Magnetococcus marinus MC-1: one gene and its partners. The protein of the gene in region 1 interacts with the protein of each later gene in a pairwise test. Links are inferred from orthologs where the notes say so. Each region holds a gene or a part of one and is shown on either strand. Other genes may lie near its edges.

The links.
Region 2: the proteins of ybgC (region 1) and MMC1_RS09550 interact in binary tests that used the Escherichia coli proteins (3 or more experiments, as listed by UniProt). The link is inferred for Magnetococcus marinus MC-1 from one-to-one orthologs.
Region 3: the proteins of ybgC (region 1) and secA interact in binary tests that used the Escherichia coli proteins (3 or more experiments, as listed by UniProt). The link is inferred for Magnetococcus marinus MC-1 from one-to-one orthologs.

What each region holds. Positions count from the first base shown.
Region 1 is NC_008576.1:568,003-575,514, forward strand. What follows is about bases 1,836-4,813. They hold ybgC (tol-pal system-associated acyl-CoA thioesterase), read right to left. Parts: upstream 3,534-4,813; coding sequence 3,138-3,533; downstream 1,836-3,137. Other genes in these bases: tolA (cell envelope integrity protein TolA), read right to left, coding at 1,836-1,987; tolR (protein TolR), read right to left, coding at 2,010-2,435; tolQ (protein TolQ), read right to left, coding at 2,437-3,129; ruvB (Holliday junction branch migration DNA helicase RuvB), read right to left, coding at 3,530-4,561. Outside these bases: MMC1_RS02430 (energy transducer TonB), read right to left, coding at 1-974; more of tolA, read right to left, coding at 980-1,835; tnpC (IS66 family transposase), read right to left, coding at 5,094-6,674; IS66 family insertion sequence element accessory protein TnpB, read right to left, coding at 6,710-7,069; IS66 family insertion sequence element accessory protein TnpA, read right to left, coding at 7,069-7,410.
Region 2 is NC_008576.1:2,327,525-2,334,910, forward strand. The notes cover bases 937-3,788. They hold MMC1_RS09550 (acyl carrier protein), read right to left. Parts: upstream 2,555-3,788; coding sequence 2,318-2,554; downstream 937-2,317. Other genes in these bases: fabF (beta-ketoacyl-ACP synthase II), read right to left, coding at 937-2,038; fabG (3-oxoacyl-[acyl-carrier-protein] reductase), read right to left, coding at 2,756-3,493; fabD (ACP S-malonyltransferase), read right to left, coding at 3,513-3,788. In the rest of the region: endolytic transglycosylase MltG, read right to left, coding at 1-790; more of fabF, read right to left, coding at 794-936; more of fabD, read right to left, coding at 3,789-4,451; MMC1_RS09565 (hypothetical protein), read right to left, coding at 4,850-5,209; MMC1_RS09570 (LabA-like NYN domain-containing protein), read right to left, coding at 5,382-5,966; pgsA (CDP-diacylglycerol--glycerol-3-phosphate 3-phosphatidyltransferase), read right to left, coding at 6,668-7,213; excinuclease ABC subunit UvrC, read right to left, coding at 7,226-7,386. UniProt on the Escherichia coli protein: Carrier of the growing fatty acid chain in fatty acid biosynthesis.
Region 3 is NC_008576.1:4,141,345-4,149,122, forward strand. Bases 2,700-5,943 are described here. They hold secA (preprotein translocase subunit SecA), read right to left. Parts: upstream 5,606-5,943; coding sequence 2,900-5,605; downstream 2,700-2,899. Other genes in these bases: MMC1_RS17015 (glycosyltransferase), read right to left, coding at 2,700-2,713; MMC1_RS17025 (SPOR domain-containing protein), read right to left, coding at 5,879-5,943. In the rest of the region: MMC1_RS17005 (hypothetical protein), read left to right, coding at 1-516; MMC1_RS22575 (transposase), read left to right, coding at 1,176-1,397; more of MMC1_RS17015, read right to left, coding at 1,463-2,699; more of MMC1_RS17025, read right to left, coding at 5,944-6,670; MMC1_RS17030 (hypothetical protein), read left to right, coding at 6,828-7,217; MMC1_RS20595 (DciA family protein), read left to right, coding at 7,220-7,765. UniProt on the Escherichia coli protein: Required for protein export, interacts with the SecYEG preprotein conducting channel.

The DNA of each region.
Region 1 (7,512 bases):
TTTTCCACCGCCGAGCTGGGCTGTGGTGGGGGTTCATAGGGTTTATGCAAGGTCGGCTCCATCGGCTTGGCATCCTCATGCCAAGAGGGACCTAACCAATGGGGCAGAGCCGGTGTTTCAGGTGGCGAAGGTGCCGCGAGCTCGCTTGCCGCAGTTTGCTCAGCGGCCTTGCGCAATGAACCCCGTTCAAAAGTCATCACCATCGGCTGCTGACACACGGTGCAGTGAGGCGGGGGGGTGGGTAGCTGCGTAATCCCTTGCAAAGCCTGTACAATGGCAGCATCCACCGCCCCATGACCGCTGCTCTGGAGCCGCTCTAAGACCTGCAAGCCACCCTTGCCATTCCAGCCAACCCGCCACTGGCCCCACAGGGTGCGGGTATCCACCTGAGCGGGGGGTTGCCACTGCTGCTGCCACAAAGGGTAGAGCTGTGCCTGCCACGCCTGTTGTTCCGCTTGCTGTTGGGCCAACTGCTGGGGGGTCGGCTGACTTTTAAGCATCTGATCAATGGCTTGGCTAAAATCCCCCTGTGCTGGAGGTGGGGCAGAACCAGCCTTGGCCCGTGGGGGCGGTACACTCCGCGAGATTGCGCGTGGGCGGATCTGCGCCGGCTGTTGGGGTTTTGCCCCTGGAGCAAAGTTAAAGGTAATGGGCTTTAGACAAATTTGGCAACCCACCGGCGGCGCGGGTAAATTTTGGCTTTGCTCAATGGCGTGTACCACCGACTCATCAAAGGCGCGTTGCCCCGAGGCCCGCCGAATGCCATGCATGATTAAAGCGCCCGTGCTCTGCCATTGAATGCTCAACTGTACGGTTAAACCATGGCTATCAATGCCAGCCGGGGCCAGCCAGTTGGCTTCAACCTGTGCAACCAGCTCGGCTCCCCACTGTTGAATGGCTTGGCGGCTAGGGGCCGCGTGTAACAGCCCAGGCCATAACCCAAACAACAGTAAGAGCCATCCGCGCCTACGCATCGTCGCTACCGCGAGGGGGTGAAGCTGATGGTGATCTCACCCCGGCATGCGGAACAGTGGCTGGGGGGCTTGGGCAGATTGCGGGTCGCGGCAATGGCCCGTTGGACCGAATCATCATAGGGCGCAAAACCCGACGTCTGCGAAATGCTGATCAAGCTCAAGCGACCATCCACGGTAATTTTAACCGTAGCCAGACACTTCATGCTGGAAATATCCACCCCAAAGGGGGGCCGCCACGCTTTGTAGGTGGCCTCGCGTAGCGCCCCCTGCCACTTGCGGATCTCCTCAGCCTGCTGCTGCGCAAGGGCGGCTTCGCGCAATTGTTGCTGGCGAATGGCCTCCTCACGCTGCTGCTGAGCTTTGATTTCAGCCTGTTGTTTGGCAATGGCTTCGCGCATCTGCTGCGCGGCGAGCTCCTGCTTACGCTTGATTTCGGCCTGTTTGCGGGCCTCCTCTTTTTTGCGCTGCTCTTCAGCCTGCTTGCGGGCTTCCTCTTTTTTGCGTTGCTCTTCAGCCTGCTTTTTCTTGGCAGCCTCTTCTTGAAGACGTTTTTCTTCGGCCTGCTTCTTCTTAAGGGCCTCTTCCTTGGCGCGCTGCTCTTCGGCAATCTTTTTGGGATCAGGCTTGCGACGCATGGGGGTGATGTCAACCTTTTCAGCCGGTTGATCCGGCTCTTCCACAACCTTTTCCGGGGGTTTTGGGGCCGGTTGGGGCTTGGGTTCCGGGGGGGTGGGCTCTATCTCGGGCTTGGCTACCGGCTTGGACTCCACCGGTTTAGGCTCCACGGGCTTGGGTGCCACGGGCTTGGGCTCGGGGGGCTTGGGCTTTTGCAGCTGCGGAGGTTCGGGCTGGGTCGCTTTGGCTTGCGGTGCGGGCAGATCCACCAAATTAACCATCATGGCTGCTGGCGGTGGTGCCACACGGGGGGTGAGCAGCGGCAACAGCAGTGCAATCAGCACCACACCAACGTGCAGGCCCAGTGACCACCAGAGAAATTGCCGATCCGCAAACATACGAATACCAGATCCCTAATTTTTAGCTGTTGGGTTGGGTGATTAACCCAACCTGTTCAATACCCGCGGCTTTGAGCGCACCCATCACCGCCATAACGTGACCATAGGCAGCATGGGTGTCACCCCGTACAAAAATACGAATACTTGGCGTGGATTTACGCACAAAAGTGACCTTATCGGTCATCTCCGATAAACTCATGCGCTCCCCTTCGATAGAGGCGCTGCCATCGGGGCTAACGCTGATGGTGAGGGGCTCTACTTGGGCGGTGATGGCGTCACTCTGCACATGGGGCAGCTCCACCTCTATACCATGGGTGAGCAAAGGTGCCGTTACCATGAAGATAATCAGCAACACCAACATGATATCCACCAGCGGCGTGACGTTGATATCGCTCATCGCCTGAAAACGGTGGACCCCACCATTACCCATGCCTGCATTCATACCCATCTTATTGTCCCCGGCGGCGGCTGGCGGAGCGGCGCTCCAGAATATTGAGGAACTCGGCACCAAAATTATCCATTTTGGCGTGTAAACGGCGCATTTCTGACGAATATTTGTTATAGGCAATCACCGATGGAATGGCGGCTACCAGCCCCATGGCGGTGGCAATCAGCGCCTCGGCAATACCAGGAGCCACCATGGTCAGGGTGCTGGCTTTGGCCCCGGTGAGTCCTAAAAAGGCGTTCATGATGCCCCAAACCGTGCCAAACAGCCCCACAAAGGGGCTGGTAGAGCCCACCGTGGCGAGGAAAGTAAGACCCTTTTCCAGGTTTTCCAGCTCTCGGTTAAGGGCCACCGTCATGGCGCGGCGCACGTTGGTGACCAGATCACCGCCGTCCCCTTCCGAGGTAGGTTCATTGCTCTCCCAGCGTTTCCATTCGCGAAAACCGGCTGAAAACATCACCACCATGGGGCTATCGGGCCACTCTTTGGTGGCACTTTGAAATAGGCTGGCGACACTGCCACCACTCCAAAAGCGCTCTTCAAAGGCTTCGGCATCCTGGGTGATACGGCGGTAGCGGCGCCATTTGTCAAAAATAATGGCCCAGGAAACCACCGAGGCCGCCAACAGGGCGAGCATCACCAGCTGGACCAAGGGTCCGGCCTGAGTAATGAGGTCAAAAACGCTATGCTTAGTCATGATAGCCTCTATTGTGGCAATCGTTGCAGTAAAACAGCCGGCAGGCGCACGGGGCGCAATCCCTCATCCAGACATGCCACGCGGGCAGAGGCACGAATAAGGGGAGTGTTCTGGCGGGCAATCTCCTGGGTAAATTCAAGACTGGCGGGCCGGCGTCGGAGTTCTGACACGGAAACCGTCAAAAGATCGTCAAGCAGCGCCGGTTTTTGGAAGGCGATCTCCATATGCGTCACCGCAAAACGTAGTCCGGTCTGCTCTGCCAGCGTTGCTTGCTCGATGCCCAGGCTGCGCAGCCAGTCGGTGCGGCAGCGCTCCATAAAGTTAAGATAGCGGCTATGGTAGACCACTCCGCCCGCATCGGTATCTTCATAATAGACACGTATGTCTTGTGAAAACAGGTTCATAGCAGCGTACCCTGTTGCACGGGTCGCGGCGCTGTGCGGCCCATGGCTGTGTAGCTGGCGTGGGTGGCTTTGCGACCCCTGGGGGTGCGGTCCAGCATACCCTGTAGGATCAGGTAAGGCTCGATGACATCCTCAATGGTGGAGCGCTCCTCACCAATGGCCGCCGCCAAGGTATCCAGCCCCACCGGGCCACCCGCAAACTTATCCAACAAGGCTTTAAGCAAGCGATGGTCCATATTGTCCAAGCCATTACGATCGACCTCCAAAGCCAGCAAGGCACGGTCGGCAAGATCTTTATCAATGTAGCCAGGTCCGGCCACTTGGGCAAAGTCACGCACCCGGCGCAGCAGGCGATTGGCAATACGCGGGGTGCCACGGGAGCGGCGGGCGATCTCAAAGGCACCATCCGCTGAAATGTCGATGCCCATGATCGAGGCAGAGCGGGTGACAATCTGTTGGAGTTCATCGGGTTCATAAAACTGCATGCGGGCTAGGATGCCAAAGCGGTCGCGTAGGGGGCTGGTGAGCATGCCTGCGCGGGTGGTGGCACCCACCAGGGTAAAGCGGGGCAGGTCGATCTTGACAGAGCGGGCCGAGGGCCCTTCGCCAATCATAAGATCGAGCTGAAAATCCTCCATGGCGGGGTAGAGGATCTCCTCCACGGCGGGGCTGAGGCGGTGGATCTCATCCACAAACAGCACATCTCCGGGATTAAGGTTGGTGAGCAGGGCGGCCAGATCCCCCGCTTTATCAATCACCGGTCCTGAGGTTGAGCGCAACCCCACGCCCATCTCCCAGGCGATAATCTGGGCCATAGTGGTTTTACCCAAACCGGGGGGGCCGTGCAGCAGAATATGGTCAATGGCTTCGGCACGCTGTTTGGCGGCGTGTAGAAAGACGGTGAGGTTTGCCTTGAGCGGCTTTTGACCGACAAACTCTTTGAGGTATTTGGGGCGCAGACCATTCTCCTGGAACGGTTCGCCAAGCTCAGGATCTCCCGAAATCATACGGGAAGCCATCTCTTCCATGGGCACGCCCTCCATGGCGTGGTACGACGGGGGGTGCATACCCCCATTGGACTCTACAACCCCACACTCTACTGGGGATAAGCTGAGAGGGGAAGGGATGGCATGGCCGGTTAACGGGACTTGGTTGAAATAGAATTGAAAAGAAAGCAGGGGCGTATCGCAAACTTTACGCAAAACCAGTAGTAAAAATAACAAAAATATAAAACAAATGTTAAATAATATTTAAAACATGATTTAAATACGATAAAATAAGAAAATAATTGATAAATATGTAGTGATAACATATAAGATGTTTCTGTAATGAGTCACTTTGTGGATACAAATAGGAGTCCTGGAATGGAAAATTTGCCCAAGCACCGTGTCGACGTTGTACAAGTCGCTGAGAAAGCATTTTTGCACTCAGCAAAAGAGCTAAAAGTTGATGTTACAGCTGCCATGCTGCGGTTATTAATGAAGTCTATCGCATTTTCCGATGTGCAAGCTAAGGTAGACATCACACTGCAAAACGTAAGCGCCCATTTATCCCCATCAACTACCCTGCCGGTTCAGCAGCAGATTTCAAATTCCACGGGAGCAACAAGTCGAACTCATCCACGGTTTGCGCTGTGGCGAGGCCCTCAAAGACCTTTGTGAGATAGACGAAGGGCTCCCAACCATTGGCTTTGGCCGTTTCAATCAAACTGTAGAGGTTTGCCGAGGCCTTTGCACCTCGAACAGAGTTGCTGAAGAGCCAATTTTTCCTGCCAATCACAAAGGGGCGAATGGCGTTCTCGGCTCTGTTGTTGTCAATTTCCAGGCGTCCATCATCAAGATATCGAATCAGAGAGGACCACTGATTGGTCAGATATCCCATCGCTTCGCCGAGTTTGCTTTTCGGTAACACCCCTGCTCGATTATCTTCCAGCCAGGTTTTCAACTCATCGATAATGGGGCGGGAACGCTCCTGGCGCACCTTGTAACGTCGCTCTGGAGTAGCCTCTTCCTCACGCAGATCCTTTTCCACAGCGTACAGTTTCCGGATCAGCGACAGTGCCTGCCCAGCCTTGCCTATCTTGCCTTTTTTGGATTTTCCCAACGCTTTGATCGCCTCGTCGAATTGACGACGGGCATGCGCAAAACACCCCATCAGGATCACATCTTCCTGCGCACCCACACCCAGATAACCTGCATACCCATCCGTTTGCAACCAGCCTTTATAGCCCGCCAACAGCCGTTTCGGAACCTCGGCACCGCGTGTGGGATCGTAATCAAACAAAATCACCGGACTACCCGGGGGACCACCTCGCTGTACCCACATATAGGAGTTGCTGGCTGCAACTTTATCTTTTTCCTTAAGCACTTGAATCGTAGTTTCATCCATCTGCAGGATATCGTAATCCAGCATCTTGTCCCGCATCAGATTGATCAACGGCTGCACCAGTTGGCCGCACTGGATCATCCAATTGGCCAGCGTGGTTCGACAGACATCAATCCCTGCACGGGTCAGAATGGCGCCCTGTCGATAGAGCGGTAACCCATCGGCATACTTGGATACCGCCACATGGGCCAATAGAGCAGCTGTAGCCAACGCCTTGGGAATGGGACGTTTGGGTGTAGGGGCCGTCTTCACGCCCTGTTTGCAATGAGGACAGCCATATTTGATCTGGATGTGCCGCAATACCTGCACCTTGGCCGGAATAATATCCAGTTGCTCGCTGGTCTCACGGCCAATCTCGACCAAATGGTGACCATCCAGGCCACAAACCAATGCCGACTCAGGCAACTCATGAATGATATCCACCCGGGGTAGCCACTCTGGCAATGGCTTGCGCCCTTTGGACTTCACTTTGCGGCTATGGGCAGGAACCTGGATCTCTTCGGCATCCTCTTCAGGTTCCTCGGCAGCCGTCACTTCTGCCTCATCGAACAGACCCAACTGACGGGGATCGCTCTTCTCACTGGAACGCCCAAACCGCTTGGCAATGAGAATATTCAGCTTCTCCCTCAGAAGCTGGGCTTCATGCTCCATACGCTTGCTTTTGTCCTGTAAAAGGACATTTTCAGCCTGCAAGGAAAGTATTATTTCCCGCAAAGCGGCAGGGTCATCAGGGAGTGTCTTTGGTAGCGTTTTCATAGCCGAAATTATACCAAAAAAACCGCCTTAACACTCTATACAATCGAAGAAAAATGCAGTTTATTGTGACCCTTCATTGCCGCCAGGTTGTAGCCATCAAGTAGCCAATTCAGCTGCCGCCCCGTGATTTGGATTTCTGCGGCACCTCCCTGGCGCAACCAGTGAAATCGGTCCTTTTCCAGCCGCTTTTGCCACAGGCAGAAGCCATTACGTTCCCAGTAAAGGATTTTCACCTTGTCCAATGATCGATTGCGAAACACGAACAGAGCCTCATCAAAGGGATTCAACTCCAGTTCTGCCTCCACCAATGCAGCCAGTCCGTTGATCCCCTTCCTGAAATCCACCGGCTCCAAACAAAGATGGACGACAGAAATATCCGGCGATGGGCGCATCATCACAAGGCTGCCACAGATCGCAGGACAGAGAGCAAGCTCTCGCCACCATTCCCTGACCACTCCACCGTCATACCATTTGGGAACTGAATCCGGCAGACCCCTGCTGAAGACTTTGAACTCAATTCCAATCGCTGAAAACGTCGCTTGCCTGATCCTGACTCTTCCAGAAAACCCATTTGCGTCAGCTTGCGCTTCCAAAAATACAACGATGGAAGGCTCAGCTTATGGACTTCAGCGTACTCCTTAATGGTGCCGACCTCAGAACGACAACTGCGTAAATGATCCAGCCAGTACCGCTGCTTCTCACTCAGCACAGACGCCTCAATTGATTTGTCTTCCATGTTCGCCTCCTAAAATTTTGAATTTCAGAAAGCGTGACATACCTTCAGATCAAACTGAACCCTGGGGATAAATGGGCGCTTACTGCAAAACAGCTCGGGGAA
Region 2 (7,386 bases), 1.8 Mb from region 1 along the record:
GGGTCAATGTGCGCAAATGGGTGCGGGTGATGTTCCCCCGATAATCGGCAATGCCATAGATGACGGTAGGGTCACTCTGCAAACGCATCTTACGCGCCAGCCGGTTAAAAAACACCCCAGCAATTTGTGGGCGCTCGGCAGCGGCAGCGGTCTCTTTTTCCACAATCGAGGCTAAAATCAGGCTTTCATAAGCGCTTAATGGGTGTTCAGCTGGACGCTTTTGCCACTGTTGCTGCAACACCTGTTGCATCCGTTGGGCCATGCGCTGGGCCACCACCCAACCCTCTTCCTCCAGCGTATAAAAATAGGTATCTGGAAACAGCATGCCTTCCAATGAGGGCTGCGCCACCCCCAATCGTTGCACCCCCTCTGGAGTCAACAAGGCATCACCTACCTGGGGCCAACCCGCCTGCCTAAATTTATCGGCAATATGGATCAGGGTGATCCCCTCGGGAAAGGTGATCGAACGCTGCACCACCTGAGAGGAGCGTAACTTCTCTAAAATTTGCAGGGGCGTCATGCCCGCCTCAATGGCAAAAGTCCCCGCTTTAAGGGCAGTACCAGGCGTTTGCCGATCCAGCAGTCGAAAAAAAAGCGCGGAGTCAAGAACCCCCCGCGCTTCTAACTGTTCGGCTGTCTTCGCCACACCCCAACCACGGACGACCTCAAAATCAACGCTCACAGGTGCCTGTTGCTGCAAAAAAGCCTCGTAGCGCATCCAAGCAAAGCCTACTGCGCCTGTGGCTGCCACAATCAGCACCAGTAGCAGGAAAAAAAACAGCCTTTTCAAAACTTACCGTACCCTCTTTAACACCAACGTCGCGTTGGTTCCCCCAAAACCGAAGGAGTTGGAAAGGGCAGCCTCTACCTGCTCTTGGCGGGCCGTGTGGGGCACAAAATCCAAATCGCACTCAGGATCCGGATCATCCAAGTTGATGGTCGGGGGAATAACCCCCTCATGCAGGGCCTTGGCGGTAAAGATCGCCTCGATCCCCCCCGCAGCACCCAACAGGTGGCCCGTCATAGATTTGGTCGAAGAGACCATCACCTTTTTTGCACCGCTCTCACCAAAGATTTTTTTCACCGCCTTGGTCTCAATCACATCCCCTTGGGGGGTGGAGGTACCATGGGCGTTAATATATCCGATTCCACTGGGATCCATCTGGGCATCCTTTAGAGCCGCAGCCATACAACGGGCCGCGCCATCGCCACTGGGATGGGGGGCCGTGATATGGTAGGCATCGCCAGACATGCCGTAGCCAACGACCTCGGCATAGATGCGCGCGCCACGGGCCTTGGCGTGTTCCATGCTCTCGACCACCACCACGCCCGCACCATCCGACTGCACAAAACCATCGCGCCCCTTGTCCCAAGGACGGGAGGCGCGGGTGGGATCGTCGTTGCGGGTCGAGAGCGCCCGTGCCGCTGCAAAACCACCGATGCCCAACTCACAAATGGCCGCCTCGGCCCCCCCTGCCACCATGACATCAGCCTCGCCCCGTTGCACAATACGGTAAGCATCGCCAATGGCGTGGGTGCCGGTGGCACACGCTGTAACCACCGCATGGTTGGGACCACGTAAACCATATTTGATGGCCAATTGACCGGAAACCAAGTTGATCAAGGACATGGGAATAAAGAAAGGAGAGATGCGGCGCGGCCCCTTTTCCTTTAATGCAATGGCTTGATTTTGGATCGCGATCAGACCGCCAATACCCGAACCCACAATGGCGCCATAGCGGTAGCTGGCTTCTTCATCGGGGGCTTCCAAGCCGCTATCTTCCCATGCCAATTGGGAGGCCGCCAATCCATAATGGATAAAGCGGTCCATTTTTTTGACCTCTTTTTTCTCGATCCACTGCTCGGGATTAAAATCTTTAATCTCGCCGCCGATTTTACAGCTGTACTCTTCGGTATCAAAAGAGGTGAGCAGGCCGATGCCAGACTCTCCGGCGATCAAGCGTGACCAAGTTACATCATTACCCACGCCCAAGGGCGTGACCAAACCCACACCGGTGATGACGACTCTATGATTCACGAACAGAACCCTTTCAGCAGCTTCAATCGCGGTACCATGCTCCAAACAAGAACATACCGCGTGAAAATGAATGCTTAAACCATAATGGCCTAGCGTGGCAACCAGCTTTCGCACCAGAGCAGTCGCCAAAAAAGCACGACACCCCCTGCTTACGGAACAGCCTAGCCTCACGGAACGGCACACGGCGTCCTGCACATAAGAGCAGGACGCCGTGGCTATGGTCACCGATAAGAGAGCAAGGCAGCAGTTAACCTGCGGTCTTGGCACCCCGTACGGTTTTTATTCCATGTTTTCGCCAATGTACTTGATGGCGTCACTCACCGAGGTGATCTTCTCGGCGGTTTCGTCTGGGATCTCGCAGCCGAACTCTTCCTCGAAAGCCATGACCAACTCCACGTTGTCCAGGGAGTCTGCACCCAGGTCTTCGACAAACTTGGCGTCGTCGGTAACTTTGTCCAGGTCAACGCCCATCTGTTCTGCAACGATCTTTTTGACACGTTCCGCGATATCACTCATCGGTTCGCTTCCTCTGTTGTTCTTAGAAAAGGTGATGGATAGTTACGGATGCCCTCACGCACACCGCATATCCCCTTCAGATTGTTTTGTATAGCACAGCCCGGCCCTTCGCCGCACGGAGAAATAGCGTTTTTTACTCCTTTTTCGAACAAAATCCTCGAAAAAAACTTCAGCGCCCCAGCTGCGACATAGAAATCAGGCTCATCCCATATACATACCACCATTGACGTGAATGGTCTCACCCGTAATATACCGTGCTTCATCCGATGCTAAAAAGGCAATGGCCGCAGCGATATCTTCGACACTTCCCATTTTCCCCATGGGGATTTGGGCCAAAATCGCCTCTTGGGTCTTTTCATTCAGCTTATCGGTCATGGCTGTTTGAATAAACCCAGGGGCAACACCGTTCACCGTAATACCCCGTGTTGCCACCTCTTGCGCCAAAGATTTGGTAAACCCCACCAAACCCGCCTTGGCCGCCGTATAGTTAGCCTGACCCGCATTGCCACTAAAGCCCACCACTGAGGTCACATTGACGATGCGCCCATACCGGCCCTTCATCATGGCGCGAATGACCCGCTTAGAGAGCTTAAAAACGCTGGTTAAATTCAGCGCCATCACCTCATCCCACTCTTCATCTTTCATACGCATAAAGAGGTTGTCACGGGTAATACCGGCATTATTGACCAAAATTTCAACCTCACCAAACTGCTCTTGGGCAAAGGCAACCAGCTTATCCAGATCAGCATCCACACCAATATTGGCAGCCACCCCCGCAGCAACCCCACCCTCGGCGCGAATGGCCTCAACCGTCTCCATAATCTTTGTTTCACGGGTTCCCGTGATCACCACACGACAGCCGCGTTTAGCCAACAACTTAGCCGCTTCCTGACCAATGCCAGCGGTGGAGCCTGTTACAATTGCAACGCGATTTTGCATGCTCTTATACTCCTTAACCTTACAGCAGCTCTGCCAATGCAGCCATATCTTCAGGACCATTCACAGCCACCCCACGCACCGAACCATCAATGCGCTTGAGCATGCCGGTGAGCACCTTGCCGGTACCAATCTCCACAAAACGATCCACCCCTTGCGCAATCATGGCACGAATGGAGGCCTCCCAACGTACCGAACCACACACCTGAGCCACCAACTGCTGGCGTACCGTTTCGGCATCGGTGGTGATACCGGCATTGACATTGGCCACCAAGGGAATGCTCAAATCCTGCATCGGGGTCTGCGCCAAAGCTTGAGCCATGGCATCCGCAGCCGGTTGCATGAGAGGGCAATGGAAAGGGGCCGAGACGCTCAACATCACACACCGCTTAGCACCCCGCTCTTTGGCTAAGGCCACCGCATGCTCCACCGCCGCTTTGTCCCCAGAGATCACAATTTGCGCCGGGGTGTTGTAGTTGGCTGGTACGCACACTTGCCCCAACGCTTGCGATGCAGCCTGACACACCTCCTCCACCAACGCCGCCTCCATATTCAACATGGCAGCCATGGCACCCACCCCCACCGGTACCGCCTTTTGCATGGCATCCCCACGCAAACGGGTAAGACGTATGGCGTCGGCAAACGAGAGCCCCCCCGCCGCACAGATCGCCGCATACTCCCCTAAGGAGTGCCCTGCCACAAAATCCGCTTGCAGATCACTTTGTTGACGTAGCAAAGTATAGGCCGCCATGGCCGTCACGACCAGCGCGGGCTGAGTGTTGCGGGTAAGCGTTAAATCCGCCTCTGGCCCGTCAAACATCAACCCCCGCAGATCCTCGCCAAGCACCGTGTTGGCCTCTTCAAATAGGGCCGCACAGGAGGCATCCGCCCCATGTAATGCCTGCCCCATACCCACCGCTTGTGAACCCTGACCTGGAAATAAAAAAGCAACCTTACCCATCCGTCCATACCCTTCCAAAGCAGCACCTTACCGACGTAAAGCTTCTCTTCCATTGAAACCTACCCCTGCCCCTCAACGCCGCCGTTCAAAAGGGTATCGAGCAAGCCGCGCACAAGGACCCTTAAACCGAACAAGAGCCACCGCCCACAACACGCTTTTCAGCCCAGCACAAAACACCCCTAAATCTTGCTAGGCGCTTTCTCACAGGAGCCGGTAAAGCCAAGCTTAAATGGAGGACACGCCCAACACCTTTGGCGCAATATCATAAGCAAAACACAGGCTCATCTTGAACGAAACCACCGATTAGGTCCAGGAATCTTAATCCAAAAAAACAAAAGCGGTTCGAAATCGTCGATCTCAAACCGCTCTTATCACACCAGCCCCCAGCCTGTCACACATCAGCCCTGTCCGGCCTCCAATTTTAAAAAGGCAAAGGCCGCAAACGCGCGAGACTCTGCCTCACTTTCAAACTGCGGGGTTGTATAGTGCTCACCATCATCCGGCCACCACTCCACATGGCAACGCCGCCCCCCCGTGTCGCGGCCTTGTCCCGCCACATGACAGGCAATGCGTACCGGCGCGGACTCCTCCAACAACAGCCAAGCACGATCCATGGCGCTTTGGGCGTCTCCTATATTGGTACAGTAGCACGGCATATGGCTTTCATCATCCCCCAGCAGGCGCGCCAGAAGCGCGTCCCGACCATGGGGACCCGCCTGCGACTGCCACTGCCCATAGAACTTATCCACAGCATTCATAACGGCCTCCCATTGTGTTGCTCCCCCCATAATTAGGGTGGTTACACCCCTTACACACTGTGTTAGACCTTTGCCATCCCAAAAAAGATCAATAGGCACATCATTTTCATTTTCCGGCATAAAAAAAGCCCCCAAATCTGGGGGCTTTTTTTATGCCTAAGACAACCCTCTGTTAGGGGTTGCTACCAGGCGCCCCTTGGGGGACATCCCTCTGGAGATGCTCTTTGATGCGGTTAAGCTCAATAAAGTAGTCCGCTTGGCGACGCAACTCATCGGCAATCATCGGAGGCTGGGTCATTAACGAACTCACCACCGTAACCACCTTACCCTGCCCTTGAGCAACTTCAACCACGCTGCGGAAATCGCCATCACCAGAAAAGAGCACCGCATGATCGTAATAAGGTGCCAGTTTCATCATATCCACGGCAATTTCAATATCCATATTGCCCTTGGTGCGCTTATGCCCCGTAACAGGGTCTACATACTCTTTGATCGGTTTGGTTACCACAGCATAACCGTTGTAAGCCAGCCAATCCACCAACGGGCGAATGGGCGAATATTCTTGATCATCCCCCAGCGCCGTAAAATAGTAAGCGCGGATCAAATTGGCCTGAGAACGGAAATAACGCAGCAATTTTTTATAATCAAAGTCAAAGCCCAAGGAACGGATGGCCGCGTAAAGATTAGAGCCATCAATGAAGACCATGACGCGCTCATCCTGGCGGAATATCTGGTCTTGTCCGGAAAGGTTATTCATTGGTTACTTCCTGAACCGTTTAACGGATGATGATTAAGCCTCTGCACATCATCTAAATTAAGCCGCTTGAGCGGCACCATAGAGGCCATTTACACAGAGTAATTAAGGTTGACAGAAGTCAACCCAACAACGACCACGGTAATATTAAGTTAAGTGCGAAACAAAGTCACGCAAATATTTCTTAATGTTACGTTCTATTTTATTATGGCGATTTCATTCTAGGAAAAGACGAGATAAAAAAAGTTGGAGCGGGAGAAGGGATTTGAACCCTCGACATCGACCTTGGCAAGGTCGCGCTCTACCCCTGAGCTACTCCCGCGAGCACTTTTTTTGAACTTGGTATAGCTGGAGGCCGGGGTGGGATTCGAACCCACGAATAAAGGTTTTGCAGACCTCAGCGTTAGACCACTTCGCCACCCGGCCGAAAAAAATGGAGCGGGAGAAGGGATTTGAACCCTCGACATCGACCTTGGCAAGGTCGCGCTCTACCCCTGAGCTACTCCCGCATACCTGACTGTGTTCGGCACGCACAACGATGACACATTTTAAGAAGCTACCTGTGTGGTAACTGTCCAATCACTCAATCCGTCATCGGGTGGAGGGGAATATAAGAGATCCCCCTTATGGGGTCAAGCCCTTTTTCACGAAATCTTAAAAAAAATGCTCCTGCCCTCTGCCAGACCAAGCCTCCTAATCCCAGCCTATACAGCCCCTTCTATAATATGAGACCAGACACTACGTACATAAAGAAAAGCCGACCACACCGCCAACAAAGCAGAGATATAAAGCAACAACAACCCCACTGGCTGTAGAGGCAGCCCAAACAGGGCATCCCCCAACAGCAGCATGGTGATTGCCACCATCTGCACGCCTGTTTTCCATTTACCCACCTGTGAAACCGGCACACCGCCTCCCTTGCCCGCCATAAACTCACGCAGCGCCATAACCACAATTTCACGGGCAACCAAGACCAACACCACGACAATATCAATGCGCTGTTCGGCTAACAAAACCATCAGGGCGGCAATCACCAGCAGCTTATCGGCAACAGGATCAAGAAATTTGCCAAAGGGGGTCATTTGGCCCCGACTGCGGGCCAAGTAGCCATCCAGCCAATCCGTCACCGCCGCCAATACAAAGATACCCGCAGAAAGCAGATGACCCATGCGCCCAGATAGGTAGACCGTGACAATAAAAAATGGAATGAAAACGATCCGCGAGACCGTCAGTTTATTAGGTAGATTCATAAGCTCCGCATTTCAAGCATGATGCTCATCCAGGGTCGCCAAGATCGTCGCGGCCAGCTCCGTAGAAAAACCTGGTAAGGCCGCAATCTCCGCCAGTGTGGCCTGGCGCACCCCTTTGACCGAACCAAACTGCTTAATTAACGCCTTTTTGCGCTGGGCACCAACCCCTGCTA
Region 3 (7,778 bases), 3.6 Mb from region 1 along the record:
TTATTTGATCGCTGCGGATCTAAACTCTCATTTAAAGCTGACTTTCAATCTGATAGTGATTTGAAGCAGGTTCTCCATACTGATTCACCTGTTGAAGCCGTAGATAGGAATCTTGCAAGTTTTATATTAAATCTGGTCCATATTTTACCTGATTTTATTTATGATCACGTGTCTCTTCCTGATAATGCCATTTGCGACTATAAAAAATTCTGGATGGTAGGTGCGAAGGGGCGTCTTGAGCTAGTGGCTCAACATGGATCCGATGCCTTACATCACATTTGGCAATTTCAGGTTGACGATGATGAAATTGCACTAAACCGTGTCAAGCATACTGTGAGCGATGATTGTCATATCCTCGGAGGCAGATGGCTAATTGATATGCCAACATCAACACTGATTATGATAGAAGGCAAAATCGGTTATGTCTACGGGAACCATTTTAAAGCATTGATAAAGTGGAAGTCCGATATTGACTCCCTACGCGGATTTCAACCAGAAGTGGAGGAAAGTGAATGATTCCTCATCAAGAACTCAAAGAACGCCAAAGAGCTCTAAGGGGCCGTTTTCCTGAAGACTTAAATCTCCGTGTGCACAGAGGTCTTTGAGCTGGTTAAAACGGGCTGAGCAAGCAGGGAGTTCCAGGGACATACACTTAATGAGCGATTAGGAGTGATTACAAATAATGGTGAGATTGGCAAGAGTGGTCATTCCAAGTGTAGCGCACCATGTTACGCAGAAGGGTAACCGCAGGCAGGATATATTTTTTGAGGAATCCGATTATGAGGCCGATTTGAAAGATGTACGTGTTTGGTGTGAAGCTTGTGGTGTGGAGGTCTGAATCGGGACCAAAGTCAAAAATGAGTGTTGATCATGAATAAAGTGTATGTCCCCGGAATTCTCCCCGGAATTCTATGGTTTGTGTACCGTAAAAGCCTGCTGGCACGACACAACGCCTTTTGTAGCGTACAGAATATCCACAAGCCTCGTTGCGGAGCGTGTTTTGAGTTCCAATATCCACACAGACCAATTTCGTGAGGTATCCTGAAGATTCTGGACACTTTTGTTTGGTATGATGCCCAAAAGGGGTGTTCATAATGAAAAAGGCTCAGAGTTACACATCGGAATTCCGCAGCGAAGCGGTCAAATTGGTTTTGGAGTAAGGGCTTACGCTGGAGTTGGCAGCTGAAAGGCTCGCCATCCCCAAGAGCACCCTGTCGAATTGGACATCCGCCGCCAGGACGCATGGTAAGGAGATGCTAGGAGGCAGATCTGTTTCTGATCTTGAGGCGGAAATTACACGATTACGCAAAGAGTTAAAGCAGGTCCGAGAAGAGCGTGACGTGATAAAAAAGGCCACTGCGTACTTTGCCAAGGAGACGCTGCAAAATACTATATAAAAATAGATTCGCGCCATCCACCAGGAGCGAGTTACTTGCCCACCACGCCATCCACTAGGAGCGTGTTACTTGCCCACCACGCCATCCATCAGCGCGGCCAACTCGCCCGTTAAAGCGTGCCGGGAATAACGGGCTACCACCGCTGGCTTGGCCCGCTCAACCGCGCCGCTACGTACCTGCTCCACAAACGCCGGTAATGCATTCTCCTGGGCCGTGGCATCGTGCAACGACCATATGCTGCTCAACCCCGCCGCTCGCATCAAATCCGCCGCATCCCCTTGAACATCCCCCAACGCCAAAATAGGCTTGCCCATGCGCAAATACTCAAACAACTTGGCCGGAATCAGATCATTAAAATGGGCCCCTTGCAACAACAACAGCGCATCCACCTGCGCCATCTCCTCCAGAGCCTGCGCATAGGGCAGCGTAGGGGCCAACCGCACCATGCTACGCAACCCATTTTGATCAATCTGCTGCTGAAGATACTCCTCCATTCCACTGCCCCGAAAGGTGATCTGCAAAGTCTCCGGACCCACCACCCCCAAACGGTGCAACCGCCCCAAAACCTCCAATAACGTAACCGGGTCTCGCTCATCCTGACCCGGATAGATAATACCACTATGCAGCAGATGCACCGGCTTTTCCGGATCTGCTACCCTGGCCAAAGGCAAACCCTGAAAATTCTCTTCATCAAAACCGTTGGCGATCACCTGAATCTTATCCGGATCCATATAGGGATAACGTTCCCTGTATAACCGCTGTATGCCCGGCGTCGTCACCACCACCCGGTTGGCACTGCTGATATGGCGCGCCTCTAACGTGCCAAACAGCTCACGCTGACGCGGATGCGCGGGAAAGGTCGCGTTGAGCTGACAATCCCGAAAATCCGCCACCCATGGCACCCCACTAATCAGGCTTAAACTATGGGCAATACGGTGACAGGTGGCAATGGGATAGGTGGCCCAAATCAAATCCGGTTGATCGCGCTGAATGATGCGCAAACCCCGCCAAATGGCAGGCCAGCGCCAACTACGCCAACGGTCAGGACGCGCCGTAAAACCAAAATAGCGCCCCGCAATCGCTAAATGACGGGTGGCATCCAGCGCAAAACTACGGTACACCGGCACCTGTGGGGGAATCTCCACCAACTGCTCCGGTGTGGTTTGCGCATAGCTGCGGGCATGGGCCGATAAAACAATGGGCTGCCAACCATAATCGGGCAGATAACGGCAAAATTTTAAGGCCCGCTGGGTGCCGCTATAACCCATGGCAGGTGGAAAATGGAAGGCGATCATCAGCACGCGTTTGCCCATCATCGCCCCTCCCCTTGCGCGGTCCACTGGGTAAAGAAATCCCGCATCCCCATAAGGGATGCGGGCTCTGCTTGCTGGTAGGGGTTCGGGGCCCCTGCCAGCCGGCTCGCCCACCCTGTGCCAGCAGATATGGGGCGCTCCGCATGCTTAGATCCCGCGTGCTGCCTGCTCATACCCAAACAAGCAAGCCTAACTGAGTTTACCACAACACTGCTTATACTTCTTACCACTTCCACAGGGGCACGCTTGATTGCGCCCAACCTTCTCCCCATCCCGCTTAAAAGGAAGATGGGGGGCACCCTCACTGGATGGACCCTCACCCTCCCCCCCCCAACTGCCACTCTCGGGATGGTTAAGACTCATCTGCTGATTACGCGCCTCGGCCAGCTCCGCCTCATAGGCGGCCACCTCTTCCGGTTGCTGCACCTCTACCTTGCCCAAAAACTCAATGGCCTCTTCACGGATGCGTTGCAGCAGCATGCTGAATAACTGAAAGGCCTCGCGCTTATATTCGTTCAACGGGTCCTTCTGGGCATAACCACGCAGATGAATGCCCTCTTTTAAATGGTCCATGTTGAGCAAATGCTCTTTCCACAGCGTATCAAGCACCTGCAACATGATGGATTTTTCCAAATAACGCATCAAGGGCGGGCCTAAACGGGCCTCGCGGGCCTCACTATAGGCTTTCACGGCGGCCATGGCGCGCTCCTTGGCAACCAGATGCGTGACCCCCTCTTCATGCTTCCACGACTCCACATTCAGGTCCAGATTAAACTGGTTGAGCATCGCCTCTCTAAAGCCTTTGGCGTCCCACTCTTCAGGGTAAACATCTTCCCCGAGGTGACTATCCACCAAAGCATGGACCACCTCTTCCCGGATTTCGTCGATGAAATCACGAATATCCTCGTTCTCCATCAACTCCTTACGCTGATCGTAGATCACCTTGCGCTGCTCATTCATGACATCATCAAATTTGAGCAGGTTTTTACGAATGTCAAAGTTGCGACCCTCAACCTTTTTCTGGGCCGACTCCACCGCTTTATTGATCCAGGGGTGCACAATGGCCTCGCCATCCTGCAAGCCCAGTTTTTTCAACATGCCATCCATGCGCTCCGAACCAAAGATGCGCATAAGATCATCCTGCAAGCTCAGGTAGAAGCCGCTCGAACCCGGATCACCCTGACGCCCGGCCCGGCCCCGCAACTGGTTGTCAATGCGGCGGGATTCATGCCGCTCGGTACCAATAATGTGCAGACCGCCCGAAGCCAGCACCAGCGCTTTATCCTGCTCATACTCGGTGCGGATCTGAATTTCCTGCTGGGTGCGCTCGGCTGGGCTCGCCTCGGGATCGATCTCTTTTTTCAGGCGCATCTCCAAGTTGCCGCCCAACTGAATATCGGTACCACGACCGGCCATGTTGGTGGCGATGGTCACGGCCCGGGGGCGTCCCGCTTGGGCGACAATTTCCGCCTCGCGCTCATGGTGTTTGGCGTTCAGAATCTCGTGGGGGATCTTCAGCTTTTTCAAAAAGTGCGAGACCATCTCCGATTTTTCAATGGAGACCGTCCCCACCAGCACTGGCTGGCCCTTTTCATAACTGACCTTAATATCTTCGGCCACCGCTTTGAGCTTCTCTTCCAAGGTGCGGAACACCATATCGTCGCGGTCGATGCGCACCATATCCCGGTTGGTGGGGATAATCACCACCTCCAGATTATAGATGGATTGGAACTCCGCCGCCTCTGTATCGGCGGTACCGGTCATGCCCGCCAGTTTGTTATAAAGACGGAATAGGTTCTGGAAGGTAATCGAAGCAAGGGTTTGGGACTCGTTTTGAATCACCACCTGCTCTTTGGCCTCCAACGCTTGGTGCAGACCGTCCGAGTAACGACGTCCCGGCATCATGCGTCCCGTAAATTCGTCAATAATGACCACTTGGCCATCTTTAACAATATAGTCCCGGTCCACCTCAAACATGGCGTGGGCCTTGAGGGCTTGGTTAACGTGGTGCACCATCTCGATATTGTGCAGATCGTACAGATCCCCGTCACGCAGCAGCCCCGCTTGGCGCATGAGCTGTTCAATCTGCTCATTGCCCTCTTCGGTAAAGGTAACGGAGCGCTGTTTTTCGTCCAAAGTATAGTGCCGCTCTTTTTCCAACTGAGGAATAAGCCGATCCACTTTATAATATTTATCGGTGCTGTCTTCGGTGGGGCCGGAGATAATCAAGGGGGTACGGGCTTCATCCACCAAGATTGAATCCACCTCGTCCACGATGGCATAGTTCAGGGGGCGCTGCACCATCTCTTCCAGTGAAAACTTCATATTATCCCGCAGATAATCGAAGCCAAACTCATTGTTGGTACCATAGGTAATGTCGGCATTGTAGGCCGCTTTACGCTGTTGGTCCTCGATACCGTGAATAATGACCCCCACGCTCAACCCTAAAAACTGATAGAGCTTACCCATCCACTCCGCATCGCGGCGGGCCAGATAGTCGTTGACCGTCACCAGATGCGCACCCTTGCCACTCAGTGCGTTCAGATAGAGCGACAGGGTAGCCACCAGGGTTTTACCCTCACCGGTTTTCATCTCAGAGATTTTACCCTGATGCAGCACAATGCCACCAATAAGCTGCACATCGTAGTGACGCATACCCAGCACACGTTTACTGCCCTCGCGCACCACCGCAAAGGCTTCTGGCAGCAGATCATCCAGGGTTTCCCCTTTCTCCAGGCGTGCCTTAAATGCATAGGTCATGGCGGTCAGCTCAGAATCGCTGAGCGCTTCATACTCTGCCTCCAAGCCATTGATACGGTCCACCAGCGGTTGCAAAGAGCGCAGGTAGCGGTCATTTCGGGAGCCAAATAGTTTACGGGCAATTGCGGAGAACATGAGTCGTCTCTTTATCTTTCCATTTAGTTGCAGCAAACCGAACCCTGATGATCGGCTCAAACCGCACGGGTGAAGAGGATTCTTATAGCACGTGCCGCACCCAAGGTACAATCCAAGGCCGCCTAAAAGCGGCACAAGGGGGGGCATAAACCTGCTTTTTCCATTTTGTGTGTCAACTTAGACGACGCAACTAGGTTGCCCAAGCACAAAAAAGGTGCCTCCCAAGGGGGGCACCTCTGTGTCTGTTATTCGATTAAGAGCGATAACCGCCGGTCACTCCATGACCAGCTTGGTATCCACCCCTTCCTCTTTTAGCACACGGGCTGCCCAATCGGCTTCGGCACGGTAAGGAAAAGGCCCCGCCCGCACCCGGGTAAATTGGGTCCCCCGCAGTGCCAAGGGTTGCGACTCCACCGGAATACCCATCTGCTGCACGCGCCGCTTCAGGCGGTCGGCATTGAGCTGGTGGGCGTAGCTCCCCAACTCCACATAATAGAGTTCACCCTTGGCAAGGGGGGGGGCCGACTCCACCTGTTTGGGTTTGGCATGCACCATGGTGCGTTTTACCGCTGGAACCTCATAGGAGGGCTCCGCACCTTCTTCATGAGACGCTGGAGCAGCATACTCCGGCGCTACAGGCGCATAGGTTGGCGCAGCATACTCCGGCGCTACGGGCGCATGCGCTGGGGCAGGTGGTGCGATGGCTGGAGCGGGGGGGACAGCCTCAACGATTTGTGGCTCGGGAATCCTCTCCTGGGTTCCATTGACGGCCTGACCCTGGGGCATGACCACCTCACCCACCGGGGGATGGCGGAGCGGGGGGGCGCTCTGCACCTCCACTTGCTCTGGCACCACTAAGGGCGCAGGATCCAGCATCTCTTCGACGGGTTGCTCGGGTTTGGCACGTTTTTGTTCTGCCAATGCCTCCCGTTGATCACTGGGTGTGCTATAGTGAATAGGGTATTCATGAATAGGGCTGGAACAGCCTGACATACCCAACAGCCCCAAACTCACGATCCAACCAGTGGCATAGTGCCAACGGTGGTGAAACTGAAACAGCCCCATGGCGCTTCTCCAGCTTTTTCTGAGTAATGCGTGACGTTGCACGCTCTTTGCAAACGACTCTGGCAGTGTGGCGTAGGAGCCTGTATCTGCCAATATGGTGACATCTTCTCATACGCTATTACAAAAATCGCACCAATCCGCTACCGAGGTCGTCATCATGTCTATAAAACGTTCGCTGCTTATGCCTGTTTTGGGATGCTTGCTTGTATCACTCAGCGCTTGTACGTCTCCAGAGGCGGTCACCAATGTGGCTTTAAGCAACCCTTCCCAACAGCTAACGCCAACCGCGAGTGTGGAGCTGTTGGACGATTTTCCCAACCGCCCCTACAAAACCATTGCCCGCCTAGAGACCCAGGGGAATGAAGCCGCCAACTCGGATATTTTTCTCCTTGAGAACATGCGAGCCAAGGCACGCAACATTGGTGCAAGTGCCATTGTGGTGGAGAAAAAGAGCAAAGAGATGGTCACCGGCACCGAATCCATCTATGGCCCCTCCATCTACCGTGTTTTGCGTGGCACAGCCATTCTCTTTACCGATGGTAACTAGGGGTGGCGGCCGGGGATAACCATGGCAAGGGAGACGAGGATTTTAAACTCCCTTTCCAACCCCGCAAAGCGGGGGCGCCCACGGCTTTGCGGGGTATTATGGGCAAAGTCGTCGCGCCATGGATGGAACATCCCACCGGACAGGCCAGCTTAATCTGGAAATATTGGCACCGTGCCATCTCGCCCCACATTGCCCAACACACCGAACCGGTACGCTTAAACAAGGGGGTTTTGACGGTGCGGGTGGATTCTGCCAGTTGGGCACAGGAGTTATCTTTTTTAAAAACCGAGTTGTTGGAACATTTAAACCGCGTCCTGCCCGAGCCTTTGGTCGCGGATATGAAATTTGTGCAAGGGCCGCTCAAGCGTCATCAACAACAGCGCCCGCCAAACCCAAAGACCCCCCTTCCCCCCCCCCGGCCCGACGAGCAAGAGAAGGTGCGTGCCATTGTCGCCCATGTGGCCGATGCAACCCTGCGAGAAACCCTCTACCGCACCCTTACCAAACATCTGGTCTGGATGCGTCTGCACCGCTCCCCTTTTAAGTAGCCCCACCCCCCAT